3 regions of the Nostoc sp. LEGE 12447 genome follow, and region 1 is predicted to be linked to each of the others. Evidence: predicted binding sites of a transcription regulator. Region 1 holds the regulator's gene; each other region holds the start of a gene.

Region 1 (6,007 bases):
GACCCAGCGCCAATACGAACATTATTACCAATTTGGATATTGCCCAGTACCTTTGCTCCAGCCCCGACTACGACGTTTTCACCCACAGTTGGATGGCGTTTACCACATTCTTTACCAGTACCCCCAAGGGTAACACCTTGATAAATTAGGGCATAGTCTCCCACGATCGCAGTTTCACCAATTACTACACCCATTCCGTGGTCAATAAACACACTTTTTCCAATTACTGCACCAGGGTGGATTTCAATTCCAGTCAAAAACCGTGCCAAGTGAGAAATCAGGCGAGGAATGAAAGGAAGACCAAGCGTATACAGCCAGTGAGCCAGCCTATGGAATAGCAGGGCTTGCAAACCAGGGTAACAAAATAAAACTTCCAACCAGTTACGGGCAGCTGGGTCACGTTCAAATATGATACGAAAGTCAGCACGCAGTATAGATAGCACGAGATAGCACCCTCGGAAAGCACAACAAGCTACTCTCCCATATTATCGTCTCAGGTGTTACACATAAAAATTGGGAATGGGGAATGGGAAATTGGGAATTAGTTATTCATTCTTCACTCCTAACTTCCCACTCTCTATTACTGCTGCTCTACTGCCAGAGTATAATCACGCTTGACCCCAGAATTAAATGTACCTACCCAAATCCGATAAGTACCTCTTTTCCAGTTGCGATCGCTAACGCTAGCATCTTTTCTTTTGCCAGTATCATCGCCGCAGCGAATCGTATTTTGATCTGGGCCTTGAATGAGTAAAGTCGTGTCGGTATTGTTGCTATCGACTTTGATTGTTAGCTGAGAAAAGTCATTTTCCAAAACCATAATGTGATCTGGATTAGGATCGGCAAAACCAATACAGGCTTTTTGATCGCGATCGCGGTTACTTATGGCAGACAATGAGTAAGAACCACCTGTAAACCCCTGCACTGTTCCTGGTGCTGGATTAGAGTTTGTTGACACGGTAAAAGTACCAAAATTCGCTGCTGTCTCTGCTATTACAGGTGTAGCTGTGATGGTGGCAAGTATAGCCAACAACCAGCCGCCGCTAAACTCAAGTCGGGGGCGACAAAATTTCATAGTAGCCCTCCAACAGGCTGTTAAATTAGTAATGATATATACATATTCTAATGAAAAAATTCCAGTGAAATTTCAGTTGGTTGTGCCACATTAAAATGTGCCACAATTAAGGCTTTTGAAAGCAAACAGCTAATTGCTAGGCTGTCTATTGATATAAGCAGCAGCGACCATTCTTCAACTGATGATTTGGATGTGATTACCTCTGTTGAACGCAGGATCTTATCTCTTAAAGAAAACCCTTAACGGACGATTTAAATAGCAAATAATACAGTAAATTTACGAAAATCTTACTTAACAGAAAAAGGCAGAAGATAAAATAATTTTTCACCTTCTGCACTTGAGCTTTTATGAAAATTTCATGAATTCTTGAGTTGGAAGAAAACGCCACCTTTGAGCGATCGCGTGTCAGTTCCATAACTGCTAACTGTGAGCGATCGCAGATTATCAAAAAATGGTTTCCCTAAAACTTCCACTAGTTTGAGAATCGGTACTTGACGCTCTAACAAATTCTGACTCTTTGTCCAGTCAAGATATATATAGCCTTGGTTTGGTAAGGGAATTGCAGCAATACTATCTTGAAAATTGGGATTGTCAATTAAGGAATTATCCTTAGTTGTGAGAATTTCATTTATCGTTTCTAAGTCAGAAGTGAAAATTTCGTAATTTCCTAAAGTTGTATGCAATCCCCGCACTTTTGTTTCAATACTGAAAGATGCTCCTTCTTTAGCATCACTTTTTTTAGCCGCCGTAGTTAACTCTGTCCAAGCAGAGACTTTTTGCTTATCTATAGTCAGAGGATTAATGCTGAGTCCATTGGATGATGCGATCGCATCTAAACGCGCAATACCTTGTTCTACACTCTCAGATTTTTCCACCACAAAAATCCAATGAGGGGTTGTTTGCTCTTTCTCAGGTAACAATGCGATCGCATATTCTCCCTGTACCCAACTAAAAATATCCTCTGGTAAGTTTATACCCCACCGTTTTTGAACATCTACTAAAGGTTTGGCTAACCGAGAAACTACATCTTCCCCAGAACCATATATAGTAGCTGTTGCTTGTTTCCAGAGTTTGGCTAAATCGCTCTCACCCAAATTACTCAAATTTGAGCCAGAAATTACCAAACCTGCCGATGCTGGAACATACTGCAATGCTTCCACAGGTTTAGATAGTGTTGTAGATGGAGTGAGAATTTCTGATGAAGTCAAAAATGTAGTTTCTGCTAGCAATCCTTTGGGATTCAACGCCAGAGAAATAATTTCACTGTTATAAAGTTGTTCTGACAACTCTAAGCCTTGCCATTTTGCTACAACAGGAAGATTTAAGAACGCTACAGCTAAACCCCCTTTGGGCAGTTCTTTAGTAGCTTTTTGGTATTCGGGGGAGCTAGTCAAATTCAGATCGGGCGCTTGGACGTTATTAATCGCGTCTTTCAACACTTTCGGATCGTTGGCAAACAACACAAAGCCTTCACCAACAACCGCACCTGCAAGCAAATCCTTCTCTGGTTGAGAATTATCATAAATCAGCTTTACACCTTTATATTCTTCAACATCTAAAGTTGCTCCAGATAAGGCCCGTTTGGAAAACAACAATTCAACAAACTCGCGGCTTTTCTCAGGTTGCTTAGTTGCTAGTGCTAACAGATACCCTGGCTGCTGTCCGTTTTCTGGATCGCGATCAATATCTAAGGTGGTGATAGCTAATGTAATTTCATTCCCTAACCAGGGTTGAACGTCTTGTTTATAATCTATGCCACTTTTGGCGAATAAACTGGTTTTGAGTTTAGATAGTTCCTCTTCACGTTCCAACGCCTGCAACCGATCGGGATTTGTCAGCAGTGAAACCATTGCTGGCGAAAGTTTTGATACGAATATGGCTGCACCAGGCTCAGAGGTAGAAGCAATGAGGTTAGCCGGACTTTTGGTGAAAAACCAGTAAAAGCCAGCGATCGCAATTAGCAATGCGATCGCACCTGCTACGATAAAACCAATAAATGAACGTTGCCTATTCACATTAAACCTTTAAAAAAGACGGTTTACAGCCATTTAAGCAGAAAGCCTACCAGAATTTATCAGCCTTCTTGAGAATCGATACTCATGCAAAGGCAGAGATTTTCTGTCACCATAAATAAGATTAGGACTGTTTATAGGGAATTCTTTTAGTCAACCCATGAACCAGATTAGTGTAGAAGAACTGGCACAACGTCTTTCCTCTGGTGATGGAAGTATACAGCTAGTAGATGTCCGAGAACCAGAAGAATTGGCGATCGCTAACATTGAGGGCTTTGTCAACCTACCCTTGAGTCAATTTGCCGAATGGGGACATGAAATACCTACCCTCTTCAATCCTCAAGCTGAAACCCTTGTGCTATGCCACCACGGTATTCGCTCTGCCCAAATGTGTCAGTGGTTAATTGCTCAAGGTTTTACAAATGTGCAAAATATTTCGGGTGGTATTGATGCTTACTCCATCTTAGTAGACCATTCAATTCCCCAATATTAGCTTGTGTTTGGGTGCATTACTCAGATGGAACTTAATTCCATCTGGCTTTTGCTATTGTGAAAATAGCACTAAATTAGTTTAGGGACTCGCCAGAAAAGTTTGTAACTTTCTCCACTGGCTACACAACTTACGCAACTTTTCGACCCTAATCTTAGCTGCAATAGCCGCAAAAATACGTATACAACAATACTTTTATAAGTGTAGAATTATGCAAAAATAAGGCAGAAAAGAATGTTGTAAATTCAAACTCTTAGCTTTTGATGCAAAGCCTAGATTCTATTGAGAGCGCACTTTTCAATAATGGTGTACACGAACCTTAAAATTAATTATCACAATATAATTGTATAATTTGTTATCTTAATAAATTATTAATATTCCTTGTTTAAATCAAATCCAGAAATTTCTCCAGACTTTGATTAAAATTTGCCTCTAGCAAAACATATCCTATGGAAGTCCAGTTAACAAATCGGCAACAGCATATACTTTGGGCAACGGTACGTCACTACATTGCTACGGCAGAGCCTGTTGGTTCAAAGGCTTTGGGCGAAGAGTACGACCTGGGTGTAAGTTCAGCCACAATTCGCAATGTGATGGGCGTTTTAGAAAAATCTGGATTACTCTACCAACCACACGCTTCTGCTGGACGTGTACCTTCAGATTCAGGCTATCGCATTTATGTTGACCAGCTAATTACACCTTCTCTGCGTTCGCGCAGCGTGTCGCAGACAGACGCTACGCGGACAGAAACTTTAGGGCGAGAAATAGAGGTGGCATTACAAAAGCATCTCCAGTGGGAAGATCGGAGTTTAGAAACCCTACTGCAAGGAGCCGCGCAAATTTTAGCAACCTTGAGTGGTTGCATTAGCTTGATAACTATGCCGCAAACTACAACAGCGCTATTGCGACATCTGCAATTAGTGCAAATTGAAGCTGGGCGGATCATGTTAATAGTTGTTACCGATGGTTATGAGACACATTCCAAGTTAATGGATTTGTCGCCAATACCAGAAGAGACACAACGAGATTCAGAGGTAGTCGATCGCGAGTTGCAGATTGTTTCTAACTTTTTGAACACCCACTTGCGGGGGCGAAGTCTGTTGGAATTAGCCAACCTCAACTGGAGCGAACTTGATCAGGAATTCCAACGCTACGGAGAATTCTTGAAAAATTCAGTTGCCGAATTGACTCGTCGCACTCTTGCGCCGACTACCACACAAATTATGGTTCGGGGTGTGTCAGAAGTTTTGCGCCAGCCAGAATTTTCCCAGTTACAGCAGGTACAAACGATTATCCACCTGCTGGAAGAAGAACAAGACCAACTATGGCGATTAATATTTGAGGAACCAGAACCGGAGGATGCTGGTAAGTCAAGGGTAACGGTTCGCATTGGCGCAGAAAATCCATTAGAACCGATACGCACCTGCACTTTGATTTCTTCCACCTATCGCCGAGGTTCAATACCAGTAGGAAGTGTGGGAGTTTTGGGGCCAACGCGCTTAGATTATGAAAGTGCGATCGCAGTTGTGGCATCTGCTGCTGATTACCTCTCAGAAGCCTTCAGTTATTTCAATCCTTAAGGTAAGGTTTAGGGATAAGCTGCTACGAGTCTAGACGAATGAATAGTGCGATCGCAGGTAGATAGCCCAATTTGTAGTGGCAAAATTAATAATTAATCCTACTTAAATATTTCATGGTTAGAAAAATTGCCTTTGGCTTCCTGTGGTTAGGATTCGTTATTTATGCTTTTTTCCTCGCACCTCCTGAGCAACCTGGTACATTCGATTTAATTAAAAACCTTTCGACTGGAAAGTGGCAAGGCGTTAACCCATTAGTAATAGCACTATTCAACCTCATGGGTATCTGGCCTCTCATCTACAGTGCAGTAGTATTTATTGATGGTAGAAGGCAAAAAATACCTGCTTGGTTATTTGCTACTGCCTCTTTCGGAGTCGGGATATTTGCCTTGTTACCCTACTTAGCCCTTAGAGAACCAAATAATCAGTTTGTTGGTAAAAAGAACATCTTACTCAAGCTGCTAGATTCTCGTGTGACTGGGATTGTGTTGACTGTAGCTACAGTTCTTCTAGTTTCCTACGGTTTAAAAGGAGGAGATTGGGGCAATTTTGTGCAACAGTGGCAAACAAACCGCTTTATCAATGTAATGAGTTTAGATTTTTCCCTGCTTTGTCTCTTATTTCCTGCATTACTAGGGGATGATATGGCGCGTCGCAGTTGGAAAAATCCACAGATATTCTGGTTAATAGCGTTGATACCGCTATTCGGGCCATTGATTTATTTGTGTGTGCGTCCACCTTTACCAGAAGTGGGCATAGAGGCAATACCCAGTCAGCAGCAAGCTGCAAATTAAACCACTTTTTAATTCGTAATTAAAGAAAGTTTCAGCCGGAGATTTAGACTAATTCTCAC
Region 2 (6,007 bases), on a different contig from region 1:
CTGGTGATTTCCGAATGACGCGACGCGATTGCTTGCTATGTTCAACTACTAAAGAACTGTTATCCCAGTCAACGTATAGGGCAACATTATCAGATTTATTTTCAATGCTAATTCCTAAATCTTTCAAATCGTCAATTGGGTATGAGGCTTTGAGTTTAAAGGAAATTCCAATTTTATCATCAAGATTTTGTTCTTTGAGTTGCTCGTCAACTATTCCTTTTTTAAACTCAAACTTAACTTGATCATCGATGGATTCAACCATGCGGTTAAAGATATAGGAAACACCGATAATATAAACTGTCAAAACTACTAAATTCTGGTCGCTACTCCTCATGAATTAAAATATTAACTCCTGTAATAATGAATGTATATTTGATTCTTCTTCCATCTGCAATTATTAATTACGCTTAATTGTTACAGAGTTTTGCAACCAGCCCCGTTGCCAAAAAAAGAATAGCAACCCAAGTGCGATCACTGCCATAACTGCCAAGCAAAGTGGATAGCCCCAATACCAATTCAACTCAGGCATATTATATGGCGATTTTTCGGTATTGAAATTCATACCATATATTCCGGCCACAAAAGTCAGTGGAATGAAAATTGTTGAAACTACCGTTAGTACTTTCATGATTTCATTCATTTTATTGCTCACTGCCGAAAGATACACATCCATTAATCCAGATGCTAGTTCTCGATAAGTTTCTACCATGTCCATAACTTGCACTGTATGGTCATAACAATCTCGCAAGTAGATTCGCACTTCTTCACTAATCAAATCACTGCCATCTCGAATCAAAGAATTAATTGCATCTCGCTGAGGCCAGATAGCACGACGTAATTGCAGTAGTTCTCGCCTAATTTGATAAATATTTTGTAGTGTTTGTGGGGTTGGTTTAACTATTACCTCCTCTTCCAACTCTTCGATTCGCTCCCCATAAAGCTCTAGTACCGGGAAAAAGCCATCAATAATGGCATCTAACACGGCGTAAGCTAAATAATCTGCTCCTTGCTTACGGATGATACCTTTGTTTTTTTCAATTCGCGATCGCACCGCTTCAAAACAATCATGTTCTGGTTCTTCTTGGACTGTCAGTAAATAATTTTTACCTAATATCAAACTTACTTGCTCGCTGTAAAAACCACATGATCTTTCCTTTGGTACTACCATCCGGGCAATGAATAGTAACTGGTCTTCATAATCCTCAGTTTTAGGACGCTCTGGTACATTGACTATATCTTCTAAAACGAGAGGATGTAATTCAAAAACGTGACCCAATCGTTGTAATATATCTTGACTGCCTAAACCTTGTACATCTACCCAAGAAATAGATTCCATCTCCAGATATGGAACACATTCTTCTGGGGTTGCCATTTGTTTGCGAATGAAATTAGTTTGGTTATAGTCAATCAAGAAAATTATCGGTGGCGGAGAATCTTCATCAATAAAAATTGTTCCAGGTATAGTACCTGGTTGGTGATGGAACTCATCTTTTTTATATAGCCTAGTTACTATTTTGGGAAGACGACGCAGTTTTCGTACCATACAATATTACCTACATTGGGAATTGGGCATTGGGCATTGGGCATTGGCAATTAAACAAGTTCCTCTTTACACAGTTCTTAGTAAAGAAGTAAAATTCCCTACTCAGAACCCATTAGGCGTTTTTCTTTATTTCAGCTTTTGCTATTAATATTACAAAAATTAATACAAAGACTGTAATTTTTAAATTAAGCAGTTCTTTAAATTTGCAAATTTAGGAATCGGCATTTTTTTAGTAGTTAGTTGTATTCATGACTAATAACTGATAACCATGATGATTAAGCTAATCGTCATTTAAATTGCATCATTTTTATGGTATTAAAAGCTGCAAACCCTCTCCCTTGCTCCCTGCCCCCCTGCGATCTCAATGTGCAAATTAAATGCTTAACAGCTTACTTTTATTTATGCCCAGCTACTTCCCAGCAATAGAGATAACATATCGGCTCTGAATCAGCAATGCTATAAAAAAACAGTTTGCCTTAACAAGACAAACTGCTGAAAAAATATTTATCTGGGTGAGCAGAAGTTAGAACATGCCCATGCCGCCCATACCACCCATGCCGCCCATGCCACCCATGCCGCCCATGCCGCCCATATCAGGAGCGGCAGCAGCAGATTTCTTCTCTGGCTTTTCAACAACGATCGCTTCGGTAGTTAAGACCAAACCAGCAATGGAACCAGCGTTTTGCAAAGCTGAACGCACGACTTTGGCAGGGTCGATAATACCAGCCGCGATCAAGTCTTCAAATTCGCCAGTAGCGGCGTTGTAGCCAATGTTGAACTCGCTGTCTCGGACTTTCGAGACGATTACAGAACCTTCTGCACCAGCGTTGTCTGCTATTTGGCGCAAGGGGGCTTCTAGCGCTCGTTCGACAATATCAGCTCCAATTCTTTCTTCGTCATTTTGTAGGGTCTTTTTAATCTCTTGTACCTTCTTAGCTAAGTGAATTAGAGTTGTCCCACCACCAGGAACAATACCCTCTTCCACAGCAGCTTTAGTGGCATTCAGCGCGTCTTCAATCCGCAGTTTACGGTCTTTGAGTTCGGTTTCGGTTGCCGCACCCACTTTAATCACTGCCACGCCGCCAGCGAGCTTGGCGATGCGTTCTTGCAGTTTTTCTTGATCGTATTCAGAATCGGTTTCTTCCAACTGCCTGCGAATTTGACCAATCCGCTTTTGTACTTCTGGCTTGGTGACACTGCCAGCGACAATAGTGGTGCTTTCTTTGTCAATGGTGATTTTGCGAGCAGTTCCCAATGCTTCTAGAGCAGCAGTATCCAAACTTAAGCCGATTTCTTCCGAAATCAACTGTCCATCGGTGAGAATAGCAATATCTTCTAACAAAGCTTTGCGGCGATCGCCAAATCCAGGGGCTTTGATTGCAGCCACGGCTAGTACACCCCGTGCTTTGTTCACTACCAAAGTTGCCAAGGCATCACCTTCGACATCTTCAGCGATGATTAGCAAGGGTTGACCAGAACGGGCGACCTTTTCCAAAATTGGTACTAAATCTTGGATGCTGCCGATTTTTTTATCTGTCACCAAGATCCGGGCGTTTTCAAATTCCACGATTTGCCGCTCGTTGTTGGTGACAAAGTAGGGTGAAATGTAACCCCTGTCAATCTGCATCCCTTCAACTACTTCTAGTTCAGTTGTCAGGGATTTAGATTCTTCAACGGTAATTACACCATCTTTGGTGACTTTTTCCATTGCTTGAGCTAACATTTGACCAACTTCTTCATCGTTACCAGCAGAAACAGTGGCAACTTGAGCGATCGCACTTCCTTCTACTGGCTTGGCTATCTTGGCAATTTCCAGTACCAATGCCTCAATAGTTTTGTCGATCCCGCGTCTCAAGCTAACTGGGTTACTACCCGCCGCGACGTTCTTCAAACCTTCCCGAATCAAGGCTTGTGCTAAAACTGTGGCGGTGGTTGTACCATCCCCAGCAACATCTTTAGTTTTTGAGGCCACTTCTTGGATGAGTCTTGCACCAGTATTTTCCAAAGGATCTTCTAATTCAATTTCCTTGGCAACAGTGATACCATCGTTGACAATTTGAGGTGCGCCAAATTTTTTCTCTAAAAGGACATTACGACCTTTAGGCCCCAAGGTGATTTTTACGGCATCAGCAAGGGCGTTAACACCCCTTTCTAGAGCTCGCCGCGATTCCTCGTCAAATGCAATAATTTTCGCCATGTTTTATTTCTCCAGCGCTTCCATTAGACAATTTAGCACTCACAGAGCAAGAGTGCTAATCTCTCAATCAGCTCAAGTTACAAATGGAAATAAAAAAAATTGATTAATATACAGGTGATGTTCTTTATAGATACTGGCAGTAATGCTTGAATTGGGAGATGAATCTAGACAACTCCCTTAAGTACCTTGGTATTGCCGACCCTAGCGGCACCGGCTGGTTGGCAGTAGTATTTACGTTCCTTTTGGCTTGGCTTGTAACGTGGCGTTCAATTCCGACAGTCCGCAAATTCGCCTTACGGGTAGGCTGGGCTGACCAACCCAACGCTCGGCGACTCAATCGCGAACCTTTACCCAATGCAGGGGGGCTGGCTATCTACGCGGGTGTCATTGCCGCGCTGGTATTAGCTAGCCTTTTACGACCGATCGAACTCCAAAACGTATTGGCTCAGGTGCTCACTATTCTGTTAGGAGGTTCGATATTAGTCCTGGTGGGCTTTATCGACGATCAGTTCGGCTTACCACCCTCTGTTCGATTGTGGGCGCAAATTGTCACGGCACTGTTGCTAGTAGCTAATGGTATCAGTGTAAGAGTGCTGTTTGGTACTCCCATCGACTCGTTCCTGTCTATGTTGCTGACAGTACTGTGGGTAGTAGGAATTACCAACGCCATCAACTTGATGGATGGTATGGATGGTTTGGCAGGAGGAATCAGCTTTATTACCGCTATGAGTTTGTTGGGGGTTGCAGCCCAATTTAATAACCGTGCGGCGGCAATCTTGGTACTTGCAGCTTTAGGAGGTGCTGCATTAGGCTTTTTGCGCCATAATTTCCATCCGTCGCGAATTATTATGGGTGATGCCGGAGCATACTTTTTTGGCTATGTGCTGGCAGCAACTAGTATTTTAGGCAAACTGCAACAAAACACAGTTTATGCACTAATTCCCACGGTTTTATTTCTATTGTTGCCAGTAATAGACACTACCCAAGTATTTGTACGGCGGCTACTAGCAGGAAATAACCCTCTTAGTACTCCTGGCAAAGATCATCTGCACCACCGCTTACTTGCTTGGGGACTTTCCCAGCGCCATGCTGCGTTCACGCTTTGGTCAATTACCTTATTTTTCAACTTGCTGGCAATGAGAATACAAGGCATGAGTTTGGCTGTGATGATGACTACCGCCAGTAGTATTGTCATTCTTTTGGGCTTTACTGTCTGGCAAAGAATACGCCAACAGCCTTAGTTGCTTGTAGGGTCAGCATTACAATGCTAGCCCTACTCGTCTGTCTCATTAAATTTGAAAGAGCAGAGAACGAACCGCGTTCGCGCAGCGTCTCGTTAGAGAAGGACGCAAAGAGCGCGTTCGCGCAGCGTCTCGCAGAGAAGGAAGAAAATTCACCAAAAATTCAAGCTTGATAACATTACGAATTACGAATTACGAATTACGAATTACGAATTCAGATGCAATATCTAAAAATCTACCCCTCGTTTAAGTTCTACACCTTGATTTGCATAATGTTTGTGGCAATAAACCTCTGAATGAACGCTAGCCAAGTCGAAGTATGCTGGTTGATTTTGACAGCGACCAGTGATGATGATTTCGGTGTCGCGGGGTTTGCGGAGCAAAGCTTGAACAATGGGTTCAACGGGGAGTAATTCTAAGTCAACGGTAGGATTGAGTTCATCGAGAATAATAGTTTTATACATTCCAGAGGCGATCGCAACTTTTGCGATTTCCCAACCTCGTTCGGCTTCTACATAATCTAATTCTTGCCGGGAATTGCGCCAAACAATCGCATCTCCACCACAGCGCTGATGATCCACCACTTCTGGATATGACTGCTGCAAAGCGGCGATCGCAGCATCTTCTGTGTAACCGCTACCACCTTTAAGCCACTGCATAATTAACACACGGGTAGACCCTGGATGATTAATTCCCCTACCAATGGCCTGTAAAGCTTTACCCAAAGCACTAGTAGACTTGCCTTTACCAGCACCAGTATAAATTTCAATCCCTTCAAGGAATAAGGCTTTGGCTGTGGGATGGTGATGAGGTTTCATTTCTGAGTGCAAATCTGCAATATCGAGCAACTTTTGCGGTGCGGCGCGTCCGGTAGCTATGATTTCTAATTCTTGGGGTTTGGATTTTAATGTCTTTACCACTTCATCTACTGGTAGTAAACCCAAATCCAGAACGGGGTTAATTTCATCCAAGACGACAACTGAATATAAACCGCTAGCGATCGCACCTTTGGCAACATCCCAACCC
Region 3 (6,007 bases), on a different contig from region 1:
CCACCAGAGAGTTTAGCAAGACGCTCTTGTAATTTCTCTTTGTCGTAAGAAGATTCGGTTTCATCGATTTGACGACGAATCTGTTCGACACGAGCCTTAACAGCAGCTTCGTTACCTTCGGCAACAATTGTGGTGCTGTCCTTGGTGATGGTGATCCGGCGAGCTTTACCCAGGCTATCCAGCTTGGTGTTGTCTAGCTTCAAACCAGCATCTTCGGTAATTAGTTGACCACCAGTTAAAACAGCAATGTCTTCTAGTAGTGCTTTGCGGCGATCGCCAAAACCAGGAGCCTTAACAGCAGCAACGTTGAGTACACCGCGTAAACGGTTTACTACCAAAGTTGCCAAAGCTTCTTTTTCGATATCTTCGGCGATAATTACCAAAGGACGACCAGCACGAGCTACTTGCTCTAACACTGGTACGAGGTCTTGTACCAAAGCGATTTTCTTATCGGTCAGCAGTATGAAAGGCTCATCAAAAACTGCTTCCATCCGCTCAGGGTCAGTAGCGAAATAAGGAGAGATGTAGCCTTTATCAAAGCGCATCCCTTCTGTGATTTCCAACTCGGTAAACATAGATTTCCCTTCTTCTAGGGAAATTACGCCTTCCTTGCCTACCTTGTCCATTGCTTGGGCAATCATCTGACCGACTTCTTCGTCATTACCAGCCGAGATTGCACCAACTTGGGCAATAGCTTTGGAATCTTCCACTGGACGGGCGTGTTCTTTGATTTTGTCTACCAAGAAGCTAGTAGCTTTGTCAATCCCGCGCTTCAGTGAAATCGCGTTAGCACCAGCTGCAACGTTCCGCAAGCCTTCTTTGACGATCGCATGAGCTAAAACGGTAGCGGTGGTAGTACCATCGCCCGCAGCATCGTTGGTTTTAGAAGCAGCCTGACGAATCAAAGCTACGCCAGTGTTTTCGATGTGGTCTTCTAATTCTATTTCTTTAGCGATCGTTACACCGTCATTAACAATTTGCGGTGCGCCAAATTTCTTTTCTAGGACTACGTTACGACCTTTGGGGCCAAGGGTAACAGCTACAGCCTCAGCCAGGATGTCAATGCCTCGTTCTAAGGCGCGACGGGCGTTTTCGTTGTAGATAATGCGCTTTGCCATAATTGTTTTAGTTGTCCTTTGTCATTTGTCTTTTTTTCTACCCTTCGGGAAGCCGCCCGAGGGCGTCTACGTCATTTGTCATTTGTCTTTTGTCATTGGCTAATGACTAATGACTAATGACTAATGACCACTAAATAACGACTGCTAAAATATCTTTTTCAGAAAGCAGTACATATTCTTCGGTGCCGAGCTTGATGTCAGTGCCAGCGTACTTGGAGTACAACACTTTATCGCCGACTTTAATTTCCAATTCCTGACGGCTACCGTCTTCGTTACGCTTGCCAGGACCAAGGGCAACTACTTCCCCTACCTGGGGCTTTTCCTTGGCGGTATCGGGCAAATACAGACCACCTGCGGTCTTTTCCTCTGAGGCGTTCACTTTTACGAAAACGCGATCGCTCAAAGGTTTAACTGTAGAAACGCTTAAAGATAAGGCTGCCATAATTATTTTCTCCAGAGATTAGCACTCTCAACCCCTGAGTGCTAATCTACCTAAAATTGGCATCCAATGGCAAGAATTCATTGAGTACGGGTTCCCGAACTAGAAGCTCGTTGATGTACTTAAGTATTAATGCCTAATTATTTATATCCTTCGGGTTCTGCTCTGTAAGTTACGTATATTTTTATATGGTCATAGGGAGTCGGGAGTAGTGAAGAGTTTTCCCAATGCCTAATGCTTATATTTGAGAGACTCTGCTCAGTACAAGTTGCCCAATGCCCCATTCTCTTCTCAGTCAACTTTTTTTGCAAAACTTGGAAATTGTTATAGAACTGTAATCAGGGAGCTGCTCGATAAGTAACAATACAGTGATCCAGTCAAGCCATCAAATCCCCAAAGCCACTAAATCTCTAGTAGAATATAAAGCCCTAAGTAATTGTGTAGAAAGTTTCGGACTTGCAAAAATTCAGCGACACATTTTTATTTGCGCTGACCAGACAATTGCTAATTGCTGCTCAAAACGAGCTAGTCTGGAATCCTGGGAATACTTAAAAGAGCGACTTAAAGAGTTAAAACTTGATGAGTCGCAACAGAATTATTCCTTATGCGTCTACAGAACTAAAGCCAACTGCTTGCGCGTTTGTTGTTCTAGACCCATAATGGTGGTTTACCTTGATGGTGCCTGGTATCGCCAAGCAAACCTAGAAGTTATTGAGCGGATCATCCAAGAACACTTAATAGGCAATAAGGTGGTAAAAGAATATGCGTTTTTCAACCATCCTTTGCCAGAAACTTCCCTAGTTTCTTGTGAACACCTCATAGAGGCTTAACAACCGAAGGATATGGAACAGCAGTAAGCTTTAAGAAAGTGCGGGTTGGTTTTGAGGTAGGGTCATCTTTAAGCCAATACTTACTTGTGAGTCAGAAGGATTATTATTTAATCAGTGTTTTTTCGCCCGCCACTTTCAATGCGATATATAATAGCGCATTATAGATACTACTGCTATACGTATCCTTGCTGGACTTTTGCTATCGAGCTATTAGTCTCTTGAAAATGCTCGGCATTTTTGAGACTTCGAGACAGCAAAGGCAAGTTAAGTAGGAAAAAGGACAACATCTCGAAATAACCCACCATAGAGGATAAATATTCAAGACTTTGATGGACCGAAGCGCGACAAGTGCCACTGCTATGAAAGAGCCCAGCATGAAAGATCACAAACGACTTCTATTGATTGATGATGACCCTAACCTCATCTTGCTGGTGAAGGATTACTTAGAATTCCGGGGATACGAAGTCATCACCGCCGAGAATGGACGTGAAGCTCTGGAAATTTTAGAGCAAGATGTTCCAGACATGATTATCTGCGACGTGATGATGCCGGAAATGGACGGATATACTTTTGTGGAACAAGTCCGGCAAAACGAACGCACCAGTTGGATTCCGGTTCTTTTCCTTTCAGCTAAGGGACAAAGCGCAGACCGAGTTAAGGGTCTGAATAAAGGTGCTGATGTTTATATGGTCAAGCCCTTTGAACCAGAAGAACTCGTAGCCCAAGTTGAATCCTCGCTGAAACAAACTATCCGTTGGAAAGAACACCAAGCAAAAGGAGGCGAAAATGGTTCCCGCATCCAGGTTCCCTTCGATGTGCAATTAACCCCAACAGAACTGAAAGTAGTCCAGTTTGTCGCTAGGGGTTTAGCTAACCGGGAAATTGCTGAAGAACTAAATGTTAGTCAGCGCACGGTTGAAAGCCATGTGTCCAATATGTTGGGCAAAACCAATCTCCATAACCGCACTGAACTAGCGCGGTGGGCGATTGAAAATCAAATGGCCTAAAATCAGTAACGAGTGCTGAGTGCTGAGTGCTGGGTGTTTTTAGACTCAGCACTCATAACTCAGGACTGAGAACTCAATTTACCAACCATCTTCTTCAGGGCTGGATTGGTGCAAAACTTCTAAATCCAGTTCATCTAGGTAAGTTAGGGCACTTTCAATCTGAGAAACAGTACCTCGCAGTTCCAGATCGAAGCAGCTATATTGTGGCACGTTTGCGCTTACCTGAGCATCAGCAATAATCACTGTGATCCCATAGTGAGAAACCAGTCGTGAAATGACTGGTTCCTCATGCAAGTCTTTAGGAATACGAACCTGGATGCGAGTTTGGGTGCGTCTATTATCTAAAATATCTGTATTAGATTTTACTTCTTTATTTGGAATTGCCATTCTAGCTTCCTACTCGACTTCTGGGATGAGGGTTTTGATTTGCATGATTTCTTTTAACACTAGCGTCACTTATCCCACGTAGGCAAGCAAGAAAGTATTTACCTTTGCAAACCATTAATCTAGATATAGTAAATGTAAAGAATTGCTCATAATTCGGTAATTATGAGGTTAATTGTTATCCTATAGTGGTTTTCGAGCAGATTGAATATAGCATTTTTTAGGGTTACAACAATTGTTGTAACCCTAATTTATTTGTGTATAAAAAATATTATTGCAGGGAGGTGTCCTAAGTATTATATGTTACTTTTTCAGAGTTTTAGGGAACTCTATTACTAGAAATTACGAGCCATAATTCAATTAGCTTGTAGCTATCTGCTAAAAAGGTAAGTAAAGTAGTTTTTAAAACACATTTATATAAATTTCTTAGTAAACAATTTCCTTTGGAGGAAGTTTACTTAAGAGAACTATACCAATAAACCAGTTTCCCTAAAAATTTACTTTTATCCCGTACCTTGCATCTATATGACTTCACAATCTTCTCGTTCTGGCAAAATTCTGGTAGTTGATGACTCTCCTGATAACGTGTTTTTGATCAAAACTATTTTGGAGGAAGAAGGTTACACGATTAGCACAGCAGAAAATGGTATTTCGGCTTTAGCAGAATTGAAAGCTTCTCCTTGTGACTTGGTTCTGCTGGATCTGATGATGCCAGATATGGATGGGTACGAAGTGACTAAGCACATTCGTGGAGAGATGAAATTGTCACAATATATCCCCATCCTGCTGATTACTGCCCACGATGCACCCAACGTTGCTCACGGATTAGACTTGGGTGCTGATGATTTTATCCGCAAACCTGTAACTGTAGATGAATTGCTGGCACGAGTGCGATCGCTCCTACGTTTGAAGCATAGTATGGATGAACGTGATGAAATTGCCCGCCAGCGAGAAGATTTTGTCTCTCGTCTCACCCACGATTTACGCACTCCCTTAGTGGCGGCCGATCGCATGTTGATGCTATTTCAGCAAGGTGCATTGGGAACATTATCACCACAAATGCAGGAAGTAATCACCATTATGGCCCGTAGTAATATCAACCTGCTTACTATGGTCAATACCTTATTGGAAGTTTATCGCTTTGAAGCAGGTCGCAAAAGTTTGGCATTTCAACCAGTTAATTTGGGACGTTTGCTAGAAGAGGTGACTGGAGAATTAGCACCACTAGCTCAAGCTAAAACACTGTCGCTAAATTTGGATTTTACTGAAGAGTCAAACACAGTTATGGGCGATCGCTTAGAATTGCATCGTTTATTTACAAACCTGATCGGCAATGCGATCAAATTTACCGACTCTGGGTCTGTGACTATTCGTTTTACTTCTCAACGCCAGTTAGACAAAAGTAGTCAATCTCAGTTATTTGGAAAATCCAATCCCGTTGAATATATTAGCATTGCGATCGCGGATACTGGCCCAGGGATTCCCACCGAAGAACAAGCCACCATATTTGAACGATTTCGTCAAGGTAGTCACAAGAGTTCTGGTAGTGGCTTAGGACTCTACCTTGCTCGTCGAATTGTCGAGGCACATCAAGGCATTATTTTGCTGAATTCTGAATTGGGGAAAGGTAGTGTATTTATTGTCCTTTTACCCGCTACAAGATGAGAAAATTAGCAATTATAATTTATGAATTACGGGGTATTCTATCCTGATATTTCATAAATTATAACTTTGCTAATATTCCCAAGAATTTCAAGTAAATATTCTAATTAGAAAGTCAAACGCTAAAAAATGACGAGTTAAATATGCTGAGATAGCAACGCCACTTTAAAAACATAGTTTTTTAGGATACTAGACAATGATTACCACTGAATTATCTAAGATTGGCGAGATTATCCAGAATCAGCGAGAGTTTTTTAAAACTGGTAAAACTAAAGATGTTACTTTTCGCATTGAACAACTTAAAAATCTCAAGCAAGCCATAATTGAGCATGAACAAGCAATAGTCGAGGCATTGAAAGCGGATTTACATAAACCAGAATTGGAGATTTACATTACAGAAATAGGCGTTACTAAGGAAATTGATTATGCTATAAAACATATTAATACCTGGACTAAGCCCAAAAAAGCAGCAGTTTCCTTTGATTTTTTTTCCTACTCAGCAAAAATTTATCCAGAACCTTTAGGGATTGTTTTAATCATTGGTCCTTGGAACTATCCATTTCAGTT

The links. Region 1 encodes HrcA, which represses chaperone genes, less so after heat shock. Its sites were predicted from a motif close to TTAGCACTCNNGANTCNNGAGTGCTAA; they were not measured.
Region 2: a site for HrcA is predicted at 3,773-3,799, ahead of groL (chaperonin GroEL). Genes of this name have one in related genera too.
Region 3: a site for HrcA is predicted at 1,579-1,605, ahead of groES (co-chaperone GroES). Genes of this name have one in related genera too.

The regions. Positions count from the first base shown of each region.
Region 1 covers NZ_JADEXT010000047.1:794-6,800, reverse strand. The annotation lists gene cysE (serine O-acetyltransferase) at 1-443, opposite strand, end outside; gene IQ274_RS30140 (hypothetical protein) at 581-1,075, opposite strand; gene IQ274_RS30135 (DUF3352 domain-containing protein) at 1,432-3,090, opposite strand; gene IQ274_RS30130 (rhodanese-like domain-containing protein) at 3,248-3,580, shown strand; gene hrcA (heat-inducible transcriptional repressor HrcA) at 4,027-5,157, shown strand; gene IQ274_RS30120 (DUF2834 domain-containing protein) at 5,271-5,948, shown strand.
Region 2 covers NZ_JADEXT010000020.1:120,887-126,893, reverse strand. The annotation lists gene IQ274_RS20495 (hypothetical protein) at 1-334, opposite strand, end outside; gene corA (magnesium/cobalt transporter CorA) at 398-1,543, opposite strand; gene groL (chaperonin GroEL) at 2,067-3,740, opposite strand; gene IQ274_RS20480 (MraY family glycosyltransferase) at 3,899-4,981, shown strand; gene IQ274_RS20475 (cob(I)yrinic acid a,c-diamide adenosyltransferase) at 5,209-6,007, opposite strand, start outside.
Region 3 covers NZ_JADEXT010000006.1:68,345-74,351, forward strand. The annotation lists gene groL (chaperonin GroEL) at 1-1,118, opposite strand, end outside; gene groES (co-chaperone GroES) at 1,249-1,560, opposite strand; gene IQ274_RS09725 ((2Fe-2S) ferredoxin domain-containing protein) at 1,926-2,387, shown strand; gene IQ274_RS09730 (response regulator transcription factor) at 2,717-3,394, shown strand; gene IQ274_RS09735 (NIL domain-containing protein) at 3,473-3,781, opposite strand; gene IQ274_RS09740 (hybrid sensor histidine kinase/response regulator) at 4,304-5,443, shown strand; gene IQ274_RS09745 (aldehyde dehydrogenase) at 5,637-6,007, shown strand, end outside.